2 regions of the Streptomyces sp. 3N207 genome follow, and region 2 is predicted to be linked to the other one. Evidence: riboswitches for the same ligand, from Rfam matches in the RefSeq annotation. Region 2 holds a riboswitch; the other holds the start of a gene.
The links. Region 2 has a riboswitch for glycine ahead of gcvT (glycine cleavage system aminomethyltransferase GcvT). Riboswitches for the same ligand answer to the same signal wherever they lie in the genome.
Positions count from the first base shown of each region.

Region 1: another riboswitch for glycine. It lies ahead of gcvP (aminomethyl-transferring glycine dehydrogenase); the one in region 2 lies ahead of gcvT (glycine cleavage system aminomethyltransferase GcvT).

Region 1 is NZ_JBQQBV010000035.1:9,211-13,715, forward strand. It holds gene ACTWP9_RS33955 (DNA polymerase IV) at 9-1,577, shown strand; gene ACTWP9_RS33960 (PRC-barrel domain-containing protein) at 1,493-1,870, opposite strand; glycine riboswitch at 2,006-2,103, shown strand; gene gcvP (aminomethyl-transferring glycine dehydrogenase) at 2,287-4,505, shown strand, end outside.
Region 2 is NZ_JBQQBV010000003.1:253,393-257,897, forward strand. It holds gene ACTWP9_RS06625 (hypothetical protein) at 1-278, shown strand, start outside; partial or broken gene ACTWP9_RS06630 (AAA family ATPase) at 496-1,104, opposite strand; glycine riboswitch at 1,287-1,417, shown strand; gene gcvT (glycine cleavage system aminomethyltransferase GcvT) at 1,600-2,736, shown strand; gene gcvH (glycine cleavage system protein GcvH) at 2,867-3,247, shown strand; gene glyA (serine hydroxymethyltransferase) at 3,336-4,505, shown strand, end outside.

The sequences.
Region 1 (4,505 bases), on a different contig from region 2:
CGGAAGATGTGAGGACCCAGCCGACCATCCTGCATCTGGACATGGATGCCTTCTTCGCTGCTGTGGAGCAGGCGTCGAAGCCCAGTCTGCGCGGGAAGCCGGTCGTGGTCGGCGGCCTCGGGCCGCGCGGGGTCGTTTCGACGGCCTCGTACGAGGCCAGGCGCTTCGGGGTGCACTCGGCGATGCCCACGGCGCAGGCCAGGCGGCTGGCGCCGAACGCTGCGTATCTGGGCGCGCGCTTCGGGCTCTACCGTGCGGTCAGCGAGGTGGTGATGGAGCTGCTGCACCAACTGTCGCCACTGGTGGAGCCCCTGAGCCTCGACGAGGCGTTCGTGGACCTGGAGGCCGGGGAGGCGCTGGAAGGGACGCAGGGCGGCGCTGAGGGGGCGCAACAGGTCGGTGAGCGGCTGCGGCGGGACATCAGAGCGGCGACGGGGCTGACCGGCTCGGTGGGGCTGGCGGGATCGAAGATGCTGGCCAAGATCGCCTCGGAGCAGGCGAAGCCGGACGGCCTGGTACTCATCCCGGTGGGCACCGAGCGCGAGATGCTGGCACCGCTGTCGGTGCGGACGCTGCCCGGGGTGGGGCCTGCCACGGCGGAGGTGCTGCGCAGAGCCGGGATCACCACTGTCGGAGAGATCGTGGAGGCGGGTGAGGACGAGCTGCTGCGGCTGCTCGGTAAGTCACACGGGACCTCGGTCCATGCGATGGCCCACGGCATCGACGACCGTCCGGTGGTGGCCGAGCGGGACGCCAAGTCGGTCTCCGTCGAGGACACCTACGATGTGGACCTCACCGACCGCACCAGGGTGCGGCTGGAGCTGGAGCGGCTCGCCGAGCGCTGTGTGACGCGGCTGCGCGCGGCCGGGCGGTCCGGACGCACCGTGGTCATCAAGGTACGCAGCTACGACTTCTCGACCCTCACCAGATCCGAGACCCTGCGTGGGCCCACCGACGACCTGGGTGTCGTCAAGGAGGCAGCGCTGCGGCTGCTGGACGGGGTGGACACCACGGCCGGGGTGCGGCTGCTGGGAGTCGGGGTCAGCGGGCTCGCCGACTTCACACAGGAGGACCTGTTCGCGCAGGCCCAGGCCGCGCTGAGCCAGGAGCACGAACCGTCCGACAGAGACCACCCCGAAGGCGGGGCGGGAGCGGCGGAGGCCGAAGGCAGTCCGGCGGAGGCCGAGAGCAGACCGGCGGGTGCCGAGGGGCCGCTGCGGACGGCCCGGGCGGCGATGGAAGCGGGCGCCGCCGCCGAGGAGCCCGGCGCGGCCGTGTCCGCCGATCGGCGATGGACCCCCGGCCTGGATGTGTGCCATGCCGAGTACGGCAGAGGCTGGGTGCAGGGCAGCGGCATCGGGAAGGTCACCGTCCGTTTCGAGGAACCGGACACTCCGCCCGGCCGGGTGCGGACCTTCTCCGTCGACGACCCGGAGCTGGAGCCCGCCGAGCCGAGAATGCTGGACGCGGACATCGCCCGGGCGCTGGCGGCTCAGTCCCCGGCGCCGGCGATCCGTCCGAAATCGCGGTCCGGGGGCGTGGGCGCCTCCTCGCCTGCCGGGACGTCGAGCCCGTAGTGGCGGTAGAGCTGGAGCTCCTGCTGCGGGGAGAGGTGACGGCCGACGCCGAAGTCGGGGGCCTCCTTGATCAGGGCGCGCTCGAACGGGACACGCAGCCCGGTCTCGTCCAGGCTCGAGGGCTCCAGCGGCACGAAGGCGTCGCGGCTGAAGATGCCGGTGCGCAGCGCCGCCCACTCCGGTTCGCCCGTGGCGTCGTCGAGATACACCTCGTCGACCGTGCCGATCTTGACACCCTCGCTGTCGAACGCCTTGCGGCCGATCAGGCTCCGCGGATCTATGTAGGTCTGCACGAGTCTCCTCCCACGGGGTCGCAACGTGCTGTTCACGCTCGTACTCACCACGAAACGGCACTTTTCGACTGTTGGCTACTTGAGCGCACTCCGGGTTACCACTCAAGGGGGCGCTGATACGCTCAAGGTGGCTGTCGACCCCGTGCGGGAGAGTCCTCCGGTGAACTTTCCGGAGGCGCCGAAGGAGCAACTCCTCCCCGGAATCTCTCAGGCCCACGTACCGCGCGGACGAGGTCACTCTGGAAAGCAGGGCGGGCCCGGACCAGCGCCGAAGCCCCTCCTCACCGACGGTGTAAGCCGAGGCCCCGCACCTGGGGCCCGGTGAAACTCTCAGGTCGAGATGACAGAGGGGGAGGCCGTCCGGGCACCCGTAAAGGTGCCCCTCGCAGGTCGCACAGACCAGGAGGCCCCCGCAGATGACTTCCCACCGGACCCCGCTCTCCGCACTGGAGAACGGCACTCCCTTCGAGAGCCGCCATATCGGACCCGACGCCGGTGCGCAGGCCAAGATGCTCGCGCAGGTCGGCTACGGGTCGCTCGACGAGCTGACCGCGGCGGCGGTGCCCGACGTGATCAGAAGCACCGAGCGGCTGGAGCTGCCCGAGGCGCGGAGCGAGGCGGAGGTACTGGCCGAGCTGCGCTCCCTCGCGCAGCGCAACCAGGTGCTGCACTCCATGATCGGCCTCGGCTACCACGGCACTGTCACACCGCCGGTGATCCTGCGCAATGTCATGGAGAACCCCGCCTGGTACACCGCCTACACGCCCTACCAGCCGGAGATCTCCCAGGGCCGGCTGGAGGCGCTGCTCAACTTCCAGACCGTCGTCTCCGATCTGACCGGGCTGCCCACCGCCGGTGCATCGCTGCTGGACGAGCCCACGGCCGCCGCCGAGGCGATGGCGCTCTCGCGCCGGGTCGGCAAGGCCGGCAAGAACGGCGGCACCTTCCTGGTCGACGCCGACTGTCTGCCGCAGACCGTCGCGGTGCTGCGGACCCGCGCCGAGCCCACCGGGGTGGAGGTCCTGGTTGCCGACCTGAGTGAGGGCATCCCCGACGAGCTTGCCGAGCGCGGCGGCATCTTCGGCGTGCTGCTGCAGTACCCCGGCGCCTCCGGTGCGGTGCGCGATCTGCGCCCGGTGATCGAGCGGGCGCACGAACTGGGCGCGGTCGTCACCGTCGCGGCCGACCTGCTGGCGCTCACCCTGCTGACCTCACCCGGCGAGCTGGGTGCGGACATCGCCGTCGGCTCCAGCCAGCGCTTCGGCGTGCCGATGGGCTTCGGCGGGCCGCACGCGGGCTATATGTCCGTCCGCGACAAGTTCGCCCGCAGCCTGCCCGGACGGCTCGTCGGCGTCTCCAAGGACGCGGACGGCGAGCAGGCGTACCGCCTCGCCCTGCAAACCCGTGAGCAGCACATCCGCCGCGAGAAGGCCACCAGCAACATCTGCACCGCGCAGGTGCTGCTCGCCGTGATGGCCGGGATGTACGCCGCCTACCACGGGCCCGACGGGCTGGCCGCCATCGCCCGCCGTACCCACCGCTACGCGACACTGCTCGCCGCCGGGCTGCGGGACGGCGGCGTCGAGGTCCTGTATGAGCGGTTCTTCGACACGGTCACCGCGCGTGTGCCGGGCCGCGCGGCCGAGATCACCGGCCGGGCCCGCGAAGCCGGGATCAACCTGCGGCAGGTGGACGCCGACCACATCGGTATCGCCTGCGACGAGACCACCGGGCGCGAGCAGCTCGCCGCCGTGTGGCAGGCGTTCGGGGTGGCAGCGCCCGGCGACCTGGACGCGCTGGACGCCGCGATAGGGGCTACCTCCCGGCCGGAGGCCGGCGGAGAGGCACTCCCCGCTGACCTGCTGCGCAGCGACGAGTACCTCACGCACCCGGTCTTCCACGAGCACCGCTCCGAGACGGCGATGCTGCGTTATCTGCGCCGCCTCGCCGACCGGGACTACGCGCTGGACCGCGGCATGATCCCGCTCGGTTCCTGCACGATGAAGCTCAATGCCACCACCGAGATGGAGCCGGTCACCTGGCCCGAATTCGGTGCACTGCACCCCTTCGCGCCCGCCGAGCAGGCCGAGGGCTATCTGACGCTGATCCGCGAACTGGAGGAGCGGCTGGCCGAGGTCACCGGCTACGACAAGGTCTCCCTCCAGCCGAACGCGGGCTCCCAGGGCGAGCTGGCGGGACTGCTGGCCGTACGCGCCTACCACCGCGCCAACGGCGAGGCACAGCGCACCGTCTGCCTCATCCCCTCCTCGGCGCACGGCACCAACGCGGCCAGCGCCGTGATGGCGGGGATGAAGGTCGTCGTCGTCAAGACCAGCGACAACGGTGACGTGGACGTGGCCGACCTGCACGCCAAGATCGAGCAGCACGGCGACGAGCTTGCCGTGCTGATGGTCACCTACCCCTCGACGCACGGCGTGTTCGAGGAGCACATCACCGAGGTCTGCGCCGCCGTGCACGACGCGGGCGGCCAGGTGTACGTGGATGGTGCCAACCTCAACGCGCTGCTGGGGCTGGCCCGACCCGGCCGCTTCGGTGCCGACGTCTCGCACCTCAACCTGCACAAGACGTTCTGCATCCCGCACGGCGGGGGCGGCCCCGGCGTCGGTCCGATCGG
Region 2 (4,505 bases):
CCGGCCAGCACAGCCAGCCCGCGAAGCCCGGCGAACACGGCCAGCCCGCGAAGCCCAGTCAGCACGGCCAGGCCGCGAAACCCGCCAAGCCCGGCCAGCACGGGCAGCCCGCCGAGCCCGGTCAGCACAGCCAGCCCGCCAAGCCCGGTCAGCCCGCGGAACCCGCAGAGCCCGCGGAGGGGCAGGCGCCCGAGAAGCCGGCGCTCGGACTGGTGCCCCCGGCGGTGCCCGCCGAGCCGCAGCTCGAGAAGCCGGTCACCCCGGACGCGGGCCGCTGATCCCGGTCACGCCCGGGGCCCGGTCACAGGTGTCCCCGTCCGCGGTCCCGTCGTCCCTCCCGGGCGGCGGGACCGTCGGCGTCCGCGGCCCGGCCCGCGCGGGCGGCACTGGCGCCACCGGGGCCCCCGGCACTCGGGCGGGCGGCACCGGAGCGGGTGCGGGCACCAGCCGCACATGCGTGGAGACCGCCATCGGCACCGGCTCGGGCAGCGGTTCGAAGAGCACGGAGCGCAGTGCCTGGGCCGCGCCCCGGTCCAGCAGCACCGAGGAGACGATGCCCGCAGGCAGCCGCCCCGCCTCGGCGGCCGACCGCAGTCTGCGTACGGCACGCAGGTGACGGTGGAAGGCGTACCCGGACACCCTCCTGCCCCGCGCGGTCTGCCCGGCGAGCGCGTCCTCGGGCGAGACGTCGAGCAGCAGCAGGTGCAGCGACCGGCCCCGCCGTACCGCGTCCCGGGCCAGCCAGCGGCGCACCCAGCTCTGCGTACCGCAGTCGTGCACCACGACTGCGGCCCCCGAGCCGAGCGCCGCGCGCAGCCCCGCGTAGTGCGCGAGCCGCACCAGCGGCCGGTAGACGCCGTACGGCAGCCAGCGCGGCATGCGCCGCTCCCAGCGCTCCCGGGTGTCCTGGGAGTCGATACGGATGACCTGGCCGCGCGCCGGGACAGCGGATCTGATCAGGGTGGACTTGCCGCCGCCCGGCAGACCGGAGACGACCACCACATCCCCGGCGCGGTAGCGAAGCGTCCGCACCGCGGCGGTGCGGCGCAGGTCGTGGCGGACCACGGAGCGGGCGGCGGGACCCGCCCGCGCGCCCCTCGGCATCGCGTCCGCACTGCACAGGCTGCCCAATGGATCTCCCTCCCTGGGCGACGGCTCGGCCACCGCCTCCCCCAAGTATGTAAAGAAAAGGTAATGCGATTCAAGGTGAACGGCTTGCGCTCAGGGGCAGTCACGGCCCGCTCACCCGTGCGATGATGTCCGCACTCAACTCCATACCGGCCGTTCGAACCCGCGCGGGAGAGTCTCCGGCAGGCACAGCAGTATTCGCACGTCAGTAACCGCAACAGCATGCCGGGGCGCCGAAGGAGCAAGATCCTCCCTTGAATCTCTCAGGCCCCGTTACCGCGCAGGCTAGGCAGATCTGAAAAGCGGACCGTCGCGCTCCCGCCCCGGCGCGGGCCGGTGGTCCCACCCAAGGTGCAAGCCGCGCTCCAGCCGTTCGGGAGCTGTCGGCGAACCTCTCAGGTTCCGATGACAGATGGGGAGGACATCCGCGTCATACCCCTTGTGGGGACTCATTGGGACTCTGGAGCCTGCATGACTGAGCCACCGGCCACCCGTAAGACCGCGCTGGACGCCACACACCGGGCGCTGGGCGCCACCATGACCGACTTCGCGGGCTGGGACATGCCGCTGCGCTACGGCAGCGAGCGCGAGGAGCATCTGGCCGTGCGCTCGACCGCCGGCCTCTTCGACCTCTCCCATATGGGTGAGATCACTCTCACCGGACCGCAGGCGGGCGAGCTGCTGGACTACGCGCTGGTGGGCAACCTGTCCAAGCTGGCCGTCGGCCGCGCCCGCTACACCATGATCTGCGACGAGAACGGCGGCATTCTCGACGACCTGATCGTCTACCGGCTGGGCGAGCAGGACGAGCGGGAGTATCTGGTCGTCGCCAACGCCGCCAACGCACAGACCGTCCTCGACGCGCTGGTCGAGCGGCAGGACGGGTACGGCGCCGAGGTGCGGGACGACCGCGACAAATACGCGCTGATCGCCGTCCAAGGGCCGGCCGCCGTGGGCATCCTCAAGAAGCTGACCGGCTTCGACGTGGAGGGGCTGCGCTACTACGCGGGCGAGCGCGACATCGTCGCCGGCAAGCCCGCACTCATCGCCCGTACGGGTTACACCGGCGAGGACGGCTTCGAGCTGTTCGTCGCCCCCGACGACGCCGTCGAGGTCTGGGAAGCGCTGACGGAGTCGGGCGGGGACGCCGGCCTGGTGCCGTGCGGGCTCAGCTGCCGCGACACGCTGCGCCTGGAGGCGGGCATGCCGCTGTACGGGCACGAACTGTCCACCGCGCTGACCCCGTTCGACGCGGGTCTGGGCAGGGTCGTCAAGTTCGAGAAGACGACGAACGAGGGCCGCTTCGTGGGCCGGGACGCGCTGGCAGCTGCCGCCGAGAAGGCCAGGAAAGCGCCGCCGCGCAAGCTGGTCGGGCTGGTCGCCGAGGGGCGCCGGGTTCCGCGGGCCGGTTATCCCGTGGTCGCCGACGGCGCCGTTGTGGGCGAAATCACCTCCGGCGCGCCCTCCCCGACGCTGGGCAAGCCGATCGCCATGGCGTACGTGGACGCGGCGCACGCGGAACCCGGCACGAAGGGGGTCGCCGTGGACATCCGGGGCTCCCACGAGCCGTACGAGGTTGTGGCGTTGCCCTTCTACAAGAGGGACTGAGCCCTGGGAGGGTTGAGTCCTCGGAAGGGCTGAGCTCTTTCCACCGGTGGCCCGTGCCGAGTTCGGGCCCCCGGTTCCACCTGCCAAGACCGTTTTCACTGCACCTTTCGCATCCGGGAGAATCAGACTCATGAGCAACCCCCAGCAGCTCCGCTACAGCAAGGAGCACGAGTGGCTGTCCGACGTCGAGGACGGCGTCGCGACGGTCGGCATCACCGAGCACGCCGCAGGCGCGCTCGGTGATGTGGTTTTCGTCCAGCTTCCCGAGGTCGGCGACACCGTCACCGCGGGCGAGACCTGTGGCGAGCTGGAGTCCACCAAGTCCGTCAGCGACCTCTACTCCCCCGCCTCCGGTGAGATCACCGAGGTCAACCAGGACGTGGTGGACGACCCGGCGCTGGTGAACTCCGCCCCGTTCGAGGGCGGCTGGCTGTTCAAGGTGAGGATCTCCGAGGTGCCGGACGACCTGCTCTCGGCCGACGAGTACGCCGCTTTCGCCTCAGGCAGCTGAGGCGCCCGCCTCGGGTGACCGAGGTCCGCCTCGGATCGCCCGAGGCCGCTTGCCCACCCCGCCGCCACTTCCCAGGGACGGTTCTTCCATGTCGCTTCTGAACGGTTCTCTCCACGAGGTCGACCCCGACGTCGCCGCCGCCGTCGACGCCGAACTCCACCGCCAGCAGTCCACCCTCGAGATGATCGCCTCGGAGAACTTCGCTCCGGTCGCCTCCATGGAGGCCCAGGGCTCGGTCCTCACCAACAAGTACGCCGAGGGCTACCCCGGCCGCCGCTACTACGGCGGCTGCGAGTACGTCGACGTGGTCGAGAGCCTGGCCAGGGACCGCATCAAGGCGCTGTTCGGCGCCGAGGCCGCCAACGTACAGCCGCACTCCGGTGCGCAGGCGAACGCCGCCGCGATGTTCGCGCTGCTCAAGCCGGGCGACACCATCCTGGGTCTGGATCTGGCGCACGGTGGGCACCTCACCCACGGCATGAAGATCAACTTCTCCGGCAAGCTCTACAACGTCGTCGCCTACAAGGTCGACGACCAGACCAGCCGGATCGACATGGACGAGGTCGAGCGGCTGGCCAAGGAGCACCGCCCGCAGCTGATCATCGCTGGCTGGTCCGCCTACCCGCGCCAGCTCGACTTCGCCGCCTTCCGCCGGATCGCCGACGAGGTCGGCGCGTATCTGATGGTGGACATGGCACACTTCGCCGGTCTCGTGGCCGCGGGGCTGCACCCCAGCCCGGTGCCGCACGCGGATGTCGTCACGACCACCACGCACAAGACCCTGGGCGGCCCGCGCGGCGGTGTGATCCTCTCCAAGAAGGAGCACGCCAAGAAGATCAACTCCGCGGTCTTCCCCGGCCAGCAGGGCGGTCCGCTGGAGCATGTGATCGCCGCGAAGGCCGTCGCCTTCAAGGTCGCCGCCAGCGACGACTTCAAGGACCGGCAGCGGCGTACGCTCTCCGGCGCGCGCCTCCTTGCCGAGCGCCTGCTGCGCCCGGACGCGGTGGAGGCCGGCGTCTCCGTACTGTCCGGCGGCACGGACGTCCACCTGGTCCTGGTCGACCTGCGCAACAGCGAGCTGGACGGGCAGCAGGCCGAGGACCGGCTGCACGACATCGGCATCACCGTCAACCGCAACGCCGTCCCCAACGACCCACGGCCGCCGATGGTGACCTCCGGGCTGCGCATCGGGACGCCCGCGCTGGCCACCCGCGGTTTCCAGGACGAGGACTTCGCCGAGGTCGCCGACATCATCGCC